Regions from separate parts of the Pantoea sp. E2023-21 genome, predicted to be linked through region 3. Evidence: riboswitches for the same ligand, from Rfam matches in the RefSeq annotation. Region 3 holds a riboswitch; each other region holds the start of a gene.
The links. A riboswitch is a leader RNA that binds a small molecule or an ion and turns the genes downstream of it on or off. The one in region 3 is predicted to bind thiamine pyrophosphate.
Positions count from the first base shown of each region.

Region 1: it holds a riboswitch for thiamine pyrophosphate, as region 3 does, so the genes downstream of both, thiM (hydroxyethylthiazole kinase) here and ACRQ84_RS21735 (LuxE/PaaK family acyltransferase) in region 3, are expected to answer to the same signal.
Region 2: it holds a riboswitch for thiamine pyrophosphate, as region 3 does, so the genes downstream of both, thiB (thiamine ABC transporter substrate binding subunit) here and ACRQ84_RS21735 (LuxE/PaaK family acyltransferase) in region 3, are expected to answer to the same signal.
Region 4: it holds a riboswitch for thiamine pyrophosphate, as region 3 does, so the genes downstream of both, ACRQ84_RS19360 (FAD-dependent oxidoreductase) here and ACRQ84_RS21735 (LuxE/PaaK family acyltransferase) in region 3, are expected to answer to the same signal.

Region 1 is NZ_CP195344.1:1,798,986-1,803,193, forward strand. It holds gene fbaB (class I fructose-bisphosphate aldolase) at 1-533, opposite strand, end outside; gene thiD (bifunctional hydroxymethylpyrimidine kinase/phosphomethylpyrimidine kinase) at 681-1,481, opposite strand; gene thiM (hydroxyethylthiazole kinase) at 1,478-2,263, opposite strand; TPP riboswitch at 2,297-2,391, opposite strand; gene ACRQ84_RS08535 (hypothetical protein) at 2,615-2,818, shown strand; gene ahpF (alkyl hydroperoxide reductase subunit F) at 2,887-4,208, opposite strand, start outside.
Region 2 is NZ_CP195344.1:3,952,740-3,956,947, reverse strand. It holds gene sgrR (HTH-type transcriptional regulator SgrR) at 125-1,786, shown strand; TPP riboswitch at 1,924-2,019, shown strand; gene thiB (thiamine ABC transporter substrate binding subunit) at 2,066-3,052, shown strand; gene thiP (thiamine/thiamine pyrophosphate ABC transporter permease ThiP) at 3,052-4,208, shown strand, end outside.
Region 3 is NZ_CP195345.1:603,507-607,714, reverse strand. It holds gene ACRQ84_RS21760 (4-hydroxythreonine-4-phosphate dehydrogenase PdxA) at 1-118, shown strand, start outside; gene ACRQ84_RS21755 (sugar phosphate isomerase/epimerase family protein) at 178-1,026, shown strand; gene ACRQ84_RS21750 (YgdI/YgdR family lipoprotein) at 1,100-1,330, opposite strand; gene ACRQ84_RS21745 (YgdI/YgdR family lipoprotein) at 1,358-1,591, opposite strand; gene ACRQ84_RS21740 (DksA/TraR family C4-type zinc finger protein) at 1,676-1,942, opposite strand; TPP riboswitch at 2,078-2,205, shown strand; gene ACRQ84_RS21735 (LuxE/PaaK family acyltransferase) at 2,307-3,389, shown strand; gene ACRQ84_RS21730 (acyl-CoA reductase) at 3,386-4,208, shown strand, end outside.
Region 4 is NZ_CP195345.1:67,781-71,988, forward strand. It holds gene ACRQ84_RS19350 (MFS transporter) at 1-1,134, shown strand, start outside; gene ACRQ84_RS19355 (6,7-dimethyl-8-ribityllumazine synthase) at 1,229-1,666, opposite strand; TPP riboswitch at 1,919-2,038, shown strand; gene ACRQ84_RS19360 (FAD-dependent oxidoreductase) at 2,168-3,112, shown strand; gene thiS (sulfur carrier protein ThiS) at 3,096-3,293, shown strand; gene ACRQ84_RS19370 (thiazole synthase) at 3,297-4,055, shown strand; gene ACRQ84_RS19375 (HesA/MoeB/ThiF family protein) at 4,067-4,208, shown strand, end outside.

The DNA.
Region 1 (4,208 bases), on a different replicon from region 3:
TGCCGACGCGATTGTTCAGAACCGAAGTAGATCGTTGCGCCAACCGCCACCGCGCCCAGATTGAACGCCTGCTCAACGCTGGCATACAACGTCTGATCGTATTGGGTGGGATAACTCAGGGTTTCGTTATGGTTTAGCTTCACCATAAACGGAATGCGATGCGCATAGCGGCGTGCCACCGAGGCCAGCACGCCATAGGTGGATGCCACGCAGTTACAGCCGGCTTCAATCGCCAGCTCAACAATATTCTTCGGATCGAAATAGGCCGGATTGGCGGCAAAGGAGGCGCCCGCTGAGTGCTCAACGCCCTGATCGACCGGCAGAATCGATAAATAGCCGGTGCCCGCCAGACGTCCGGTGTTGTACAGCGTTTGCATATTGCGTAATACGGTGGGAGAGCGATTGTTGTCGATCATGACGCGATCGACATAATCCGCGCCGGGTAAATAGAGGCTATCCGCTGGAAGAGTCATGCAGCGATGTTGAAGAAGGCTGTCCGCTTCTTTGCCCAATAACTGTACGATGTCCGTCATGTTCGCTCCTGATAAATGGCTGGATTGGAACCGGCCGTTGCCGATTCGCCCCCAACAGCCTGGACCGGAATGCACCAGGCAGGCAAATTGCTGACTCCATTTTTCAGACGGATGCGCAATGAAAAAGCGGCAATCTGGCGTTACGCCCTACCACCACTGATGGAAATGGTGCACCGGCCCAATGCCTTTTCCTACTTCCAGCGAATCGGCGTGCAGCAGCGCTTGCTGCAGCCAGGCTTTGGCTTCTGCCACCGTCGTCACCCAATCATCATGACGCGGACGCAATGCGGCCAGCGCCGCCGACAGCGAACACCCCGTACCATGCGTGTGACGCGTGTTAACACGTGGCGCGGTAAAGCGCTGACGTCCGTCGCGGGTAATCAGCCAATCCGGGCTTTCGGCATCGCTAAGATGTCCGCCCTTCATCAGCACCGCTTCACAGCCAAGATCGAGCAGTGCATCGCCCTGCTGCAACATGGTTTTCTCATCCTGCGCCATCACGCGTCCCAACAGCGCGGCGGCTTCCGGCAGATTTGGCGTGATCAGCGACACCTGCGGCAGCAGCAATTCGCGCACGCTGGCTACCGCATCCGGCGACAGCAGCGCATCGCCGCTTTTGGCGATCATCACCGTATCCAGCACCACAAACGGCAAACGGGCCCGTTTTAGCCGCTCGGCCACCACTTCGACAATCGCGGTTTCTGACAGCATGCCAATCTTAGCGGCATCGATGCGCACATCATCCAGCACCGAATCGAGTTGTGCGCCAACGAAATCAGGTTCGATGCGATAGACCGACCGCACGCCGCAGGTGTTTTGTGCCACCAGCGCAGTGATAACGCTGGTGCCATAAGCGCCCAGCGCGGAAAAGGCTTTGAGGTCGGCCTGAATACCCGCGCCGCCGCTCGGATCGGTGCCAGCAATGGTTAACGCGTTGATGCGTTTCATGCATTCACCTCCAGCGTCCACAACGTATCAAGGAACGCGGCGACAAAACTGCCCGGCCCTTCGACTTTACGCGCGGCCAGCTCACCGGCCAGCGACATCACGCGGCAGGCCGCAGCGACATGTTGCAGGCGATCGCCCGGTAAGCTGCTAAAGGCGGCAACCACCGCCGACAGCGCGCAACCTGTGCCCACCACGCGCGTCATCAGCGGACTGCCACCGGGAATGGCCAGCGTTTGCACACCGTCAGTGACGTAATCGACTTCACCGGTAACCGCTACAACGGTTTGGTAATCACCTGCCAGTTGCTGGGCCGCACTTAGCGCAGCATCCGCCTGATGCAGGCTGTCCACACCGCGTCCGCCGCTTGCCTGGTTCGCCAGGGCGAGAATTTCTGAAGCATTACCGCGAATCGCCGCCGGTTGCAGGCTCAGCAACTGTTGGCAGAAGGCGGTGCGCAGCGTTAATGCGCCGACCGCCACCGGATCCAGCGTCCACGGCGTGCCTGCGCTTTGCGCGGCTTGCACCGCCGCTAACATGGCATCACGACGATTGCGCGTTAGCGTGCCGACGTTAATCAATAACGCATCGGCAAAACCCGCAAATTGTGCCGCCTCTTCAGGATCGATCACCATCGCAGGCGAGGCTTGCAGCGCCAGCAGCACATTGGCAGTAAAGGTTTGCACCACGTCATTCGTCATGCAGTGCACCAGTGGCGCTTGCTGACGCAGCAGTTGCAGTGAGTGCGCGAGTTGCGCAGGGGAAAGAAGGTCAGGCTTTTTCATAAGGCTCCCAACCGGCGATCAAGAAGGCGAATGCGGTCAGGCATCTGACTTCCCTACGCTGGCATTATCCAGATCAGGTCAGCGGGTGTATCTCAGCCCTGTTTACAGGGGCACCCCGAGTCATAGCATGCAGGTGTTGCTTCATGCCGCAGACAGGATAATGGCAGCGTTGAAGCTTGTAAATCAGCCGATGTGATGAAAGTGGCGCTGTTGAGTGCCAATTAAAAACCAATCATTTGAGACAAGACTCATTTCAACTTGATAAATATCAAGCTCATTTTGCGCAAAAAACGGCCTAATAGCCCTCCGGATTTGAAGAGAAACCCCGCCCACTCGATTCCGGTAGCGATAATGAAATTAAAATTCTTCAGCTTTATTCCACATGCGCATAAATGGCACAACATCCAAATATCCCGCAAGGGCGCGATTTCTCCCACCGGCAGAACTTATTTTTCCACTCACATTGAAGCGCGTTGTAAACGATGCGGCGAATATCTGAACAAGGTGTATTACCGCGATATCAGTGATGCCGAAGCAAAACGCTGGTTGGGTTAGCAACATCCATATATAAAAAAAGCCCTGCAACACAGATTGCAGGGCTGTTGCGTGGCTATCGCAAAAACTTATTCAGCCGGTTTGGTACGAATCAAATAATCAAAGGCGCTGAGTGAGGCTTTCGCGCCTTCACCGCTGGCGATGATGATCTGCTTGTACGGCACCGTGGTGCAGTCGCCGGCCGCGAACACGCCTTTCAGGCTGGTTTCACACTTGGCATCAATGATGATTTCGCCCATTTTGGTGCGCTCAACCGCACCTTCCAGCCAGGTGGTATTTGGCAACAAACCAATCTGCACGAAGATACCGCTCAGCGCGATTTCGTGGCTGGTCTGGTTATTACGGTCGATGTACGTCAGGCTGGTGACTTTGCTGCCGTCGCCTTTCACTTCGGTGGTCTGTGCATTCAGAATCACATCGACGTTTTTCAGGCTGCGCAGTTTGTCTTGTAGCACTTTGTCGGCGCGCATTTCGCTGGCAAATTCCAGCAGCGTAACGTGCTCAACAATGCCTGCCAAATCGATAGCCGCTTCCACGCCAGAGTTACCGCCGCCAATGACCGCGGTGCGTTTGCCTTTAAACAGCGGACCGTCGCAGTGTGGGCAGTAAGTCACGCCCTTGGTGCGATACTGCTCTTCACCCGGCACGCCCATATTGCGCCAGCGTGCGCCGGTGGCAATGATGATGCTGCGAGATTTCAATACTGCGCCAGATGCCGTTTCAATCGCGTGCAGACCGCCCTCTTTCACCGCTGGAATCAGCTTGATGGCGCTCTGGGTATCAATCACATCCACGTCGTAATCATCAACGTGGGCACGCAGAGAACCGGCGAGCTTAGCGCCTTCCGTTTTCGGCACAGAGATATAGTTTTCGATATCTACGGTATCCAACACCTGGCCACCGAAACGCTCGCCCATCAGGCCAGTACGAATACCTTTACGTGCCGAGTAGATGGCCGCTGCTGCGCCCGCCGGGCCGCTGCCGACGATCAGCACTTCGTAGGCATCACGCTTATTCAGCTCTTCCGCCGCGCGCTTATCGGCATTGGTGTCTACTTTACCGACGATTTCCGCCAGGCTCAGACGACCCTGCCCGAACTCTTTACCGTTCAGGAACACGGCCGGCACGCCCATCACGTTGCGCTCGGTGATTTCGTTCTGGAACATACCGCCGTCAATCGCGGTATGGCTGATACGCGGGTTCAGCACCGCCATCAGGTTCAGCGCCTGTACCACGTCAGGACAGTTGTGGCACGACAGTGAGTAATACGTTTCGAAGTGGAAGTCGCCTTCCAGCGCCACAACCTGATCCAGCAGGCTTTGCGCTTCTTTCGAAGGATGTCCACCGGTTTGCAGCAAGGCTAAAACCAGTGAAGTAAATTCGTGACCCA
Region 2 (4,208 bases), on a different replicon from region 3:
TTGGCGGAACCGCTGTTAGAGCGCCATTCATTGCTGAATGCCTCCCGCTCTTCCATTGCCGGGCAGTATGCCTCTAATATGAGGCAGGAAAAACTGAGCGATTCTGAGAAGGAGTTCCCCTTTTATGTCCTCTGCACGTCTGCAACAGCAATTCATCCGCTTATGGCAAAGCTGCCAGGGCCAGGATCAGGAAACGACCTTGAACGCGTTGGCCGAACGGCTGCATTGCTCGCGTCGGCATATGCGTAACCTGCTCAACGCCATGCAAGGTGAAGGCTGGCTGATTTGGCAAGCGGAAGCGGGACGTGGCAAGCGCTCAATGCTGAGTTTCTGCTACACCGGCTTGGCACTCCAGCAACAGCGTGCCGAGGATCTGCTGGAGCAGGATCGTATCGATCAGCTAGTACAGTTAGTGGGCGATAAAAATCAGGTGCGCCAGATGATCGCGGCACATTTAGGCCGTAGCTTTCGGCAAGGCAAACACATCCTGCGCGTGCTTTATTATCGTCCGCTGCCTAATCTACTGCCCGGTTCGCCGCTGCGCCGTTCAGAAACCCATCTGGCGAGGCAAATTTTCAACGGTCTGATGCGTATAAATGAGGAAAAGGGGGAAATCGAGCCCGATATTGCGCATCACTGGCAGCAAACCTCACCGCTGCACTGGCGCTTCTTTCTACGCCCGGCGATTCGTTTTCACCATGGCCGTGAACTGGAGATTGACGATGTCATTGCCTCACTGGAACGCGTGCGCAGCCAGCCGCTGTTTTCACATATCGAAAAGCTGCATTCGCCCGCGCCCTGGACGCTGGATATCCATCTTAGTCAGCCCGACGATTGGTTACCATGGCTGCTGGCAAGCGTCAGCGCGATGATCCTACCGCGCGAATGGCCGACCCTACGTCAGTTTTCTCGCCAGCCGATTGGCACCGGGCCTTACAGCGTGGAGCGTAATCAGCAGACACAGCTGAGAATTGCCGCCTTTGATGACTATTTTGGCTATCGCGCGCTGATTGATGATGTGTCGATTTGGGTGCTACCCGAGATCAGCGATGAACTGGTGTATGCCGGGGTAAAACTGCAGGGCGAAACCGCGGATGAAAAATCGGAAGAGAGTCGACTGGAAGAAGGCTGTTATTTTCTGCTGTTCGATCAGCGTTCTGCCTTGGGCCGCGACGCGCATTTCCGCCGCTGGGTGAGCTATCTGTTCAACCCCATCGCCTTATTAAATCATGCTGGCGTTGGCTATCAGCGTTACTGGTTCCCGGCCTATGGCCTGCTGCCGCGCTGGCACCATCGCCGCGATCTCACACCTGCCGACAAACCGGCAGGATTAACCCAACTAACGCTGAGTTGGTATAGCCATCACGTCGAGCATGAAGGCATCGCCAACGCGTTGCGCCCGCTGCTGGCACAGCACGGTGTGGAGTTAATCACGCGGGAGGTGAGCTACGAAGTGTGGTTTGAAGGCAAAAGCGAAAGTGACATTTGGCTAGGCAGCGTCAACTTTACCCTGCCGCTTGAGTACGCGCTATTCGCCCAACTGTTCGAGCTACCGCTGATGCATCACTGCATCCCGATTGACTGGCAAGGCGATGCGGCGCGCTGGCGGCAGAAAGATTTACCCCTTGCTGAATGGAGCAAACAATTGATCGACAGCGACTATCTGCACCCTCTTTTTCATCATTGGCTGCTGCTGGAAGGTCAACGCAGTATGCGGGGCGTGCGACTGAATACACTCGGCTGGTTTGATTTCAAATCGGCCTGGTTTGCACCGCCGGAGCTGTAAATAGGTGACCATAAATGGCGACCCTACGTTTAAAGAACGCGGTTTCGTAGGGTACGCATTCATGCACACCGAGCAGAATGGAACAAGACTTCCGGCCCATGATCCTTTCACGCTGTCCTATAAATGACTAGAATGAGCCGTTCTCAACGGGGTGCCTTGATGTCAGGGCTGAGAGAAACCCGTCGAACCTGATCCGGCTAATACCGGCGTAGGGATTTGAGATGTATCACTCCTCAGATCCTTTGCGACTCAACTTATCTTCTCCTCAAGGAGCGCAAAGTGTTAAACAAAGTTCTGCCTGTGTTGCTGCTGGTTGCTGTACCGGCTTTCGCAGCCAAACCGATTCTGACCGTTTACACCTACGATTCATTCTCTGCCGATTGGGGTCCCGGCCCGGCGGTGAAAAAAGCCTTCGAAGCGCAGTGCGACTGCGAGCTGAAGTACGTGGCGCTGGAAGATGGCGTGTCACTGCTCAATCGCGTGCGCATGGAAGGCAAAAACAGCAAAGCCGATGTGGTGCTGGGACTGGATAACAATCTGGTGCAGGCGGCAGAGAAAACCGGCCTGTTTGCTAAAAGCAGCGTCGATACACACGCTTTGCAGCTGCCGGATGGCTGGCATAACGACACCTTCATCCCGTTCGACTATGGCTACTTTGCCTTCGTCTACGATAAAAACAAGCTGAAGAATCCGCCCAAAAGCCTAAAAGAACTGGTCGAAAGCCCGGAAAAATGGCGCGTGATCTATGAAGATCCACGTACCAGCACGCCGGGCCTTGGCCTGTTGCTGTGGATGCAGAAAGTCTATGGCGAGAACGCGCCTGACGCATGGCAGAAGCTGGCACAAAAAACCGTTACCGTCACCAAAGGCTGGAGCGAAGCTTACGGCCTGTTCCTGAAAGGCGAAGGCGATCTGGTGTTGAGTTACACCACGTCTCCGGCTTATCACATCATCGAAGAGAAGAAAGAGAACTACGCCGCGGCCGAATTCAGCGAAGGCCACTATTTGCAGGTGGAAGTTGCCGCACAACTCGCCAGCAGTAAACAGCCCAAGCTGGCGCAGCAGTTCATGCAGTTTATGGTTTCTCCTGCCTTCCAGCAGACCATTCCCACCGGCAACTGGATGTATCCCGTCATCAAAAGCGATCTCCCTGCCGGTTATCAAGCGCTACAGGTGCCCGCTAAAGCGTTGCAATTCACGCCAGCCGACGTGGCCAACCATCGCGCCGCATGGATCAGCGCATGGCAACGCGCCGTTAGCCGCTAATGCCAGGTTGGTTAATTCCCGGTTCGCTCACCGCGCTATTGCTGTGCGCGGTAGCGCTGCTGGCGTTTGGCGCCTTGGTGATGGTTGCACCGGCCACCGACTGGCGCGCGCTGCTCGACGACAGCTATCTGCATCATGTGCTGCTGTTCTCGTTTGAGCAGGCGTTGCTCTCAGCGCTGCTGTCGGTGCTGCCCGCGATTCTGCTGGCACGCGCGCTCTATCGTCGCCGTTTCCCTGGCCGCAATCTGTTGCTGCGCCTGTGCGCCATGACGCTGGTGCTACCGGTGCTGGTGGCGGTGTTTGGCTTGCTTAGCGTTTACGGTCGCAGCGGCTGGCTGGCGCAACTGTGCGCGGCCCTCGGCTTTGACTACCACTTTTCGCCGTACGGCCTGCAGGGCATTCTACTGGCGCACGTCTTCTTTAACCTGCCGCTGGCGACGCGCCTGCTGTTGCAAGCGCTGGAGAGCATTCCCGGCGAGCAGCGGCAAGTCGCCGCCCAACTTGGCCTGCGCGGCTGGAATCTATTTCGTTTGCTGGAGTGGCCGTGGCTACGCCGTCAGATTTTGCCCACAGCGGCGCTGATCTTTATGCTCTGTTTCGCCAGCTTCGCCACGGTGCTGGCGTTGGGCGGCGGTCCGCAGGCCACCACGCTGGAACTGGCAATCTATCAGGCGCTGAATTTCGATTACGATCCAGGTCGCGCGGCGCTACTGGCATTGTTACAGCTCGGCTGCTGCTTGCTACTGGTATTGCTGAGCCAGCGCTTTAGCAAAGCCATTCCCACTGGCAGCCAAAGCATTCGTGGCTGGCGCGATCCGCAGGATTCATGGCATGCGCGCGTTGCCGATACTGTATTGATTAGCCTGGCGCTGCTGCTGCTATTACCACCGCTGGCGGCGGTGGTGGTGGATGGTTTGCGCGGCGGCGTCGCCGGTGCGCTACAACAAGCGGCGCTCTGGCAAGCCACCTTTACCTCGCTGCGTATCGCCGTGGGTGCCGGGGTGCTCTGTGTGGTGCTGACCATGATGCTGCTCTGGAGCAGTCGCGAACTGCGTCAGCGGCAGAATATGATCGCCGCGCAGGCGATGGAGATGAGCGGCATGCTGATTCTGGCGATGCCGGGCATCGTGCTAGCGAGCGGTTTCTTCCTGCTGTT
Region 3 (4,208 bases):
GATCGCGACCGCCAATCACGGCACCGCATACAACTTATATGGGCAAAATCTTGCCACGCCATCGGCGTTTGAGAATGCCTTCCGCTTGCTAGTGCGTATGGCAACCAGCGCCGCTTAAGATGGCTTCAGCACCCCAATATGTTGTCGGGGTGCAGCGATATAAGGAGAAAGCGTGCTATGCCTCATCCCCTCAAACTCGGTGTTAACACCGCGATTTTCGACGGGCACGATATGGACCTCGCCTTCGGTATCATTCGCGAACTTGGTTACGACTACGTTGAGTTGGCCTATAACCAAGGCTATGTTGGCGATCTTGATGACAGCTTGTTTAGCCCGGAGAATGCGCAACGCATTCTTACCTTGCTGAACAAGCATCAGTTGAAAACGCTGGCGCTGGGTTGCACCTTTAACCTCGCACGACCAGAAGCGGTCGAATTCCTGCAAACGCGCATTGGTTTTGCTCAGGCGATTGGCGTCAAGCTGCTCAATGCCTGCACGGCAAAGCGTGAGGATTATGCGGTATTGGTGAGTCATCTACGGCAGATCGCGCCGCATCTTGAGCAGGCGGGGTGTTGCTTACTGATCGAAAATGGCGGTGACACGAATTATGATGCCTTTGCGCTGGCAGACAAGGGTGAACAACTGCTGCAAGAGGTGGGTAGCGCGGCGGTAGCCTTTAATGGCGATGCCGGCAACATGGTGTCGCTGCGACCCGAAGCTGATGCGATAAAGCAAATGATGCAGTTGCTGCCGCAGATGCGGCATTGCCACATTAAAGATGTGTTTAAGCAGGGCGCAGAGTTTTACTTTCCACCCATCGGTCAGGGTTTGCTGGATTATCAACCGTTACTTAACGCATTGGCTGAGAGAGATATTCCTTGTACGTTAGAAATTCCGCTGCGCATGCATCGGCTGGCTAACAGCATGCCGGTACGCAGTGGCGCGCCAGTGGAACTTGAACGCATTGTTGAGGTGCTGAGGGAGAGTAAAAGGTATATCGATGGACTGCAGCGCAACGCTGGCTAAAGCAGACATAGCAGGGCGTTAAATCCGCACCGCTGGAAGGACAATCTCTTTCAGCGGTGCGGATTCAGTCAGATTATTTCTTAGGAATTTCTGAAATCTCTTTCACGTCACTCTTATTCATTTGCTGCTTCACGCCATTGGCATCGACATAACCCAGCAGGCCGGTTTCCGCATCCTGTGGTTTGCCATCAGTTACGATGGTGCGACCATCATTGGTGTGGATAGCGTAGGAAGTACGCGTACATCCGGTTAGTGCGGACAGGGCAATCACTGCAGTAATAGAAAGCAAAATTGATTTTTTCATTAGTCTCTCCAGACAGTTATAAGGATATTAATTATCCAGTTCGCTCATGTTGGTAATCTTGTCGCGATTGATCTGCTCAGTTTTACCCGTTTGCGCATCCTTGTAGGAAACAAGGCCCGTGTCGCTGTCGATTTGCGGCTTGCCAGACGTCACGATAGTGCGTCCGTCGGTAGTCTTAATGGCCTGATTAGAAGAACACGCTGACAATGTCATTGCCATAAAGGTGCCAAGAAATGCGGTTGCTAATACTGTTTTTTTCATCTTGATGAGTTCCTTTCAGTGGAATAAGTTTTAACTACCTAAATAGCTTAGAACATTTTTCCGAAACAGCCAGAAAGCGTGGTATTAACGCAACTGGCTATCCTTACTTCCGCGACGATTGTAACCGCTGTTCGCCGCCTGTTTTTTATCCATCTTGCTTTGACAGTTCACGCAATAACGCACGCCCGCTAACGCCGCGCGACGCGCTTCCGGGATCGGTTCACCGCACTCATCGCAAAACTCGGCGCTTTCGCCGTGACCGAGATTTTCGCGGGCGCGGGCTACCGCATCATCAACCGTGGCATCAATTTGTTTGTGAACCGCACCGTCTTCCGACCAACCGCCAGCCATACTTCACCTCCATAAAAACGTATAGGAAAAGTATAAGACACGGCGCGATTAATGCCGGGCAGGTGGGAATGACTGCGTAAAACGCCACCACATTTAACAGGGTTGACACATCCTCGGGCGCCACCCTAGACTGCGGCTTGTTCCAAGGGGTGCTCTGTTAAGGGGCTGAGATTCTACCGGCTGGCGTGTCTGCGCTGGCAACGTAGTGACCCTCCGAACCTGATCCGGCTAATACCGGCGTAGGGATGCGGAACCGCAGGGCGACAGTACGCCCTGATTCCCTCTTTGTGCTTTGTAGCGGACAGTTCGCGCTCTTCAGGCGATGCCTGGGAGTCTCTGCGCAATCGCAAAGGTGGCTATGCACATGAACGAAACCCAAATCATCCAGGCTCTGCTGGCATTCCTGCAGCGCGAAGATGCCTCAGACGACGATTTCAACCAGCTGGCCCTTGAAATCTTCGCCTACCAGTTCACCCATAACCCACCTTATCGCCGCTTCGCCATCCAGCGTGGCCGCACGCCCCTGACGGTGAAAAGCTGGCGCAATATTCCCGCCATTCCGATTACCGCCTTTAAAGATTTGACCCTCAGCTGCCGACCCGTCGACGAAATGGCAGCCATTTTTATGACCAGCGGCACTACCGGCACGGTAAAAGGGCGCAGCTACCACCCAACGCTGGAAGTGTGGAAACATTCAATGCTGCTCAACTTCCGCCGCCGCTTTATGGCAGGCAGAGCACGTATCCGCATGGGCATTTTGTTCCCGGACCCGGTGGTGATGCCGAACTCCTCGCTGGCTACCTATCTCGATGTGGCGCTACAGGAATGTGGTACGCCAGACAGTGCAGTGATGGTGGGCGAGCAGGGTCTCGAAACCGAACTTCTGTTCAACGCGCTGGAGCAGACCGAAGCTCGCGGCGAGCCGTATGCGCTGCTGGGTGCAAGCTACAGCTTCGTGCATCTGCTCGATGAAATGCAGCGCCAGCAGCGGCGCTTCTCGCTGCCTGCAGGCAGTCGCATTCTGGATACCGGCGGGTTTAAGGGCCAGTCACGCGAAATGGGCGCGGAAGAATTCTACGCATCGCTCGCCGCCGCATTCGGCATTCCGCGCCAACACTGCATCAACATGTACGGTATGACCGAAATCAGCACGCAATTCTACGACTCGGGGAATGAACACTGCCCGCCGGTGAAATCAGGACCGCACTGGATCCGCACGCGTGTGGTCAATCCGCTTACCGGTGATGATGTGCCGGAGGGCGAGATTGGCGTGCTGGTGCATCACGATCTGGCGCATTTCAACTCGGTTTCCGCCCTGTTAACGGAAGATGCCGGTGCGATCGTGCCTGGCGGATTTCATCTGCTGGGACGCGCGACCGGTGCTGATGCCAAAGGCTGTTCATTGACCATGGATGCGTTTCTCGCCGGCGCGCGGGCTCCGCTGTGAAAGAAATTGCCGGTCATCTGCCGGGCCTTTCCATTGATGACGTGCAGTGGCACACGCTGAATTTCAGCCATCACGGCGAAAATCTTGAGGTTTGCGTTCCGCAACTCAATGATGAGCAGATAAACGCTCTTTCTGCGCGCATCCGCGCCAACGCCCGCGCCTACCTCTGCCAGCTAAGCGTCGCGCAGATCATTGCCGTCGTTGATCAAGCGGTAGTGCGACTACTTGATCGCCAGCATCCGTTACGTATCAAGGCTGAAAAGCTGCTGCCGATTATCACCGGTTACGATGCCGAAATGGTGCGCCTTGGCCTCACCGGCTACCTGAAAACTTTCCGCCAGCCGCAGCTGAAACGCTTTCTGGCGGAAGATTTCGCCGATCCTCAAATGCTCGACGATTTCCAACCGCGCCCTAAAGGCGGTTTCGCGCGGGCATTTGGCCCGCAGCTATTGATGCACATCTGGGCGGGTAATGTGCCCGGTTTGCCGCTGTGGAGTTTGATCTGCGGTCTGCTGGTCAAAGCGGGCACCATTGGCAAACTGCCGGGCAATGAGCCACTGATGGCGAGCTGGTTCGCGCAATTGCTGGCGGAAATCGACCCAAAACTGGGCGAGTGCATCGCAGTAGTGTGGTGGAAAGGTGGCGATGCGCAAACCGAGCCAACGTGGCTGCGCCAGCCCGATGCGGTGGTGGCTTATGGCGGAAACTCAACGCTGGCGGCGATCCAACAGCGTTTGCCTGTCACCACCCGCTTTCTGCCACACGGCCACAAAATCAGCTTTGGGCTAGTGGCGAATTCAGCGCTGAATTCACGGCAGG
Region 4 (4,208 bases), 290 kb from region 3:
TATCTGTTTTTACAGGTGCCGGGCGGACGTATCGCGGTCAATGGCAGCGGTAAACGCTTTATCGCCTGGTCGCTGGCCGCGTGGATGGTCGTCTCCATCGCCACCGGTTTTGTCACTAACCATTATCAGCTGCTGGCGCTGCGTTTCGTGCTGGGGATTTCCGAAGGCGGCATGCTGCCAGTGGTGTTAACCATGGTCAGCAACTGGTTCCCGGAAAAAGAGCTGGGGCGCGCCAACGCCTTTGTCATGATGTTCGCGCCGTTAGGCGGCATGTTCACCGCACCGATTTCCGGTTACATCATCAATGTGCTGGACTGGCGCTGGCTGTTTATTATTGAAGGCCTGCTTTCTGCCGTGGTGCTGCTGGTGTGGTGGCTGGTGATCGCCGATCGTCCAGAAGAGGCGCGCTGGTTACCGGCCCGTGAAAAAGAATATTTGTTGCGCGAACTGGCGCGCGAAAAAGCACTGCACCTGCAAAAGGAACCGGTTAGCAAAGCGCCGTTGAAAGCGGTGTTCCGCAACTCGGGCCTGATGAAGTTAGTGGCGCTCAACTTCTTTTATCAAACCGGTGATTACGGTTACACACTGTGGCTGCCAAGTATCCTGAAAAATCTCACCGGCACCAATATGGCGGGCGTCGGTCTGCTGGCGGCGATCCCCTTTGTCGCCACCGTGCTCGGCATCTACGCCATTTCATGGTTAAGCGATCGCACCGGTAAGCGCCGATTGTGGGTGATGGTGTCGCTGTTCTGCTTTGCCGCGGCATTGCTGGCTTCGGTGGTACTGCATGACAATGTGGTGGCGGCCTATATTGCGCTGGTGGTGTGCGGCTTCTTCCTCAAAGCGGCAACCAGCCCGTTCTGGTCGATTCCCGGACGAATTGCTGCGCCTGAAGTCGCGGGTAGCGCGCGTGGTGTCATCAATGGTTTGGGTAATCTGGGCGGATTCTGCGGACCGTATTTAGTCGGGATCATGACGCTGCTGTACAGCCAAAACGTGGCGATTTGCTGGCTGGCGGGGTCGCTGGTGATTGCCGGTATCTTTACGCTGTTACTGCCTAAAGCGTGCGATATCAATCCGTCTGAAACGCGCCGACAATTGAAGCGTAATCATTTGATGAGTGTGAAACATTGAGTGAGGCGAGGCTGGCACTATTCTGAATATTAACCAAAGAAAGTCATCATAAATAAAAAGGGAGCGCCTGATGAGGTGCTCCCTTTTTAATGATTCAGTCAATCGACAAATGGTGAATAGCCAGCACTGCGCGCGCCGCTTCTTTGCCTTTCTTAATGAAATGCTCGGTATAGAAGTTTTCGATAACATCAACCGGCTGGAAATTATGTGGCGTTAATGAAACGGAAAACACCGGCACATTGGTGGTCAGCTGCACATTCATCAGGCCATCAACCACCGCAGCGGCAACAAAATCATGGCGATAGATACCGCCGTCAACCACCAGCGCGGCGCAGACAATCGCATCATACTTGCCGGTTTCGGCCAGACGCTTAGCCAGCAATGGCATTTCAAATGCGCCAGGCACTTCCAGCACTTTTAATTCCGCTTCAACGGATTGATCGGCTAATTCTTTTTCAAAACCTACCAGGGCGTTATGGACAATTTCTTTGTGCCAGCCGGCTTTAATAAATGCAATTTTAATATTGTTCATGGTTATTCCGACATCACCTGTATTTGTTCTTGCGCATAAAATAATGTGTTTGTATACCATATGTTACGCTGGTGATCCACCAAGTCCAGGTAGCGATAAATGCCTTCACGCTCGCCTGTGAGGATGTAAAAACCGCTGTCAAAGCTGGCACATTCCGTAGCGGCGCGATTTATCGCGCAATAAATTACGCCGCTACGGAATGTGCGGTGACTGAATAGCGCACTTGACGGCGGCCAACGCCTGCAATACAAATAGACGCGTCGGGGGAGTCTCGCCAAAGAGACTGAGAGGCTAATTGCGCATTGCGCGGCTTAGCGACCCTTTGAACCTGACCCAGTTGATACTGGCGTAGGAAGACTGACAGTCTTTTTCATCGGGCTGTCTGGCGCTCAGGCAAGCTCGATGGTTGCGCCATTTCCCTTCTCCTGTATCTGCGGGTCTCAGCTAACACTGAGAGGCCGATGTGAATTCCCCCTTTTTGAACATCCTGGAACCGGCGCTGTGAGCCGCTGGAGCGTGCTCGGCTGCGGCGTGGCGGGCTTGTGCGTGGCAACCTTGCTGGCGGAACGCGGCGAAGACGTCGAGGTCATTGGCGATGAATCACGCCAACCGGCATCGTGGTTTGCTGGCGGCATGCTGGCGCCCTGGTGTGAAGCCGAAAGCGCGCCGCGCGACGTTATCACCCTTGGACAACATGCCGCCGCATGGTGGCAATCGCGCATCAGCAGCATTGAGCATCAGGGCACGTTAGTGGTTGCGCCACCGCGCGATAGCCAGGAACTCAACCGTTTCGCCCGCATGACCGAGCAGCATCACTGGATCGATCCTGCAGACATCGAACCGGCGCTGGAAGGACGCTTTGCGCGCGGACTGTTTTTCGCCCAGGAAGCGCACCTCGATCCGCGGCTGGCGCTGCAGGAGATGCGTGACACGCTGATCGCGCGCGGTGTGCCCTTCAACCGCACTGCACCGAGTGGACAGATTATCGATTGTCGCGGCATCCACGCCGCGCCTGAACTGCCGCGCCTGCGTGCGGTGCGCGGCGAGATGCTGATCCTGCACAGCGATGAAGTGCAGTTTTCCCGCCCGATTCGTCTGCTGCATCCGCGTTTTCCCTGCTATCTGGTGCCGCGTCGCGGCGGCCATTTTATGCTCGGCGCCACCATGATCGAAAGCGACGATGCCAGCGCCATCAGTGCGCGCGCCATGATGGAGCTGCTCAGCGCCGCATACGCGATCCATCCGGCCTTAGCCGAAGCGCGCGTGATTGAGAGCGGCAGCGGACTGCGTCCGGCCTATCCGGCAAATCTGCCGGAAATTCACTATCACAATCAAACCTTTTATCTCAACGGCCTGTATCGCCACGGTTTTCTGCTGGCACCGATGCTGGCTGAGCAGCTAATGCAGCGCCTTTTCGGGGAGCACTTAAATGAATATTCAGCTTAACGGCCGCGCCATCAGCACCCAGGCTAAGAGCCTGAGCGAATTGCTAATCGAGCAGCAAATTGATGTAGCCTGCGTCGCCACTGCCTTGAACGGGGCTTTTGTGCCAAAAAGCCAGTACGACACACAGCTGCTGGACGAAGGTTGTCAGCTCGAAGTGCTGTCACCGATGCAGGGAGGTTAAACGATGTTCTACGATTTTGATCCGCAATCTCGCTTCCTGCTCGGCACCGCCGGCTATCCTTCGCCCGCCATTTTGCAGCAGGCGGTTGCCGCCTCCGGCACCGACATCATTACCGTCAGTTTGCGGCGCGAAGGCGCGGCGGGGGCGGCTTTCCGCGAGTTATTGACCGGCCTCAACATCCGCGTGTTACCGAATACCGCCGGTTGTCACACGGTGAAAGAAGCCGTCACCACCGCCCATATGGCGCGGGAACTGTTCAACACGGCGTGGATCAAACTGGAAGTCATTGGCCATGCCGACACGCTGCAGCCCGATCCTTTTGCGCTAGTAGAAGCAGCGCGCATCCTCACAGAAGACGGCTTTCAGGTGTTCCCGTATACCACCGAAGATCTGATCGTTGGCGAAAAGCTGCTGGCGGCCGGATGTGAATTGTTGATGCCGTGGGGCGCGCCGATCGGTTCCGGCCAGGGTTTGCGTAACATTGACGGCCTGCGCGCGATGCGTGCGTGGTTCAGCGATGTTCCGCTGATTATTGATGCGGGAATTGGCGCGCCGTCGCAGGCCGCGCAGGCGATGGAAATGGGTTTCGATGGCATCCTGCTCAATACCGCCGTCGCCAAAGCGGGCGACCCGATCGGCATGGCCAACGCCTTCCGCCTGGCGATTGAAGCCGGACAGGCCGCACGCCGCGCCGGATTGATGGAGAAGCGTGATATGGCGAGCGCGTCCACGCCGATCTTTGGCCTGGCCAACTTAAGTTGAGGCCGCTAAATATGCAACGTTATCAACGTCAGATGATGCTGCCGGAAATCGGTGAGGCAGGGCAACAGAGGCTGCTAAACGCGCGCGTGCTGGTGGCGGGCGCGGGTGGATTAAGCGCCACGCTGTTGCCGCAGCTGGTGGGCGCGGGTGTCG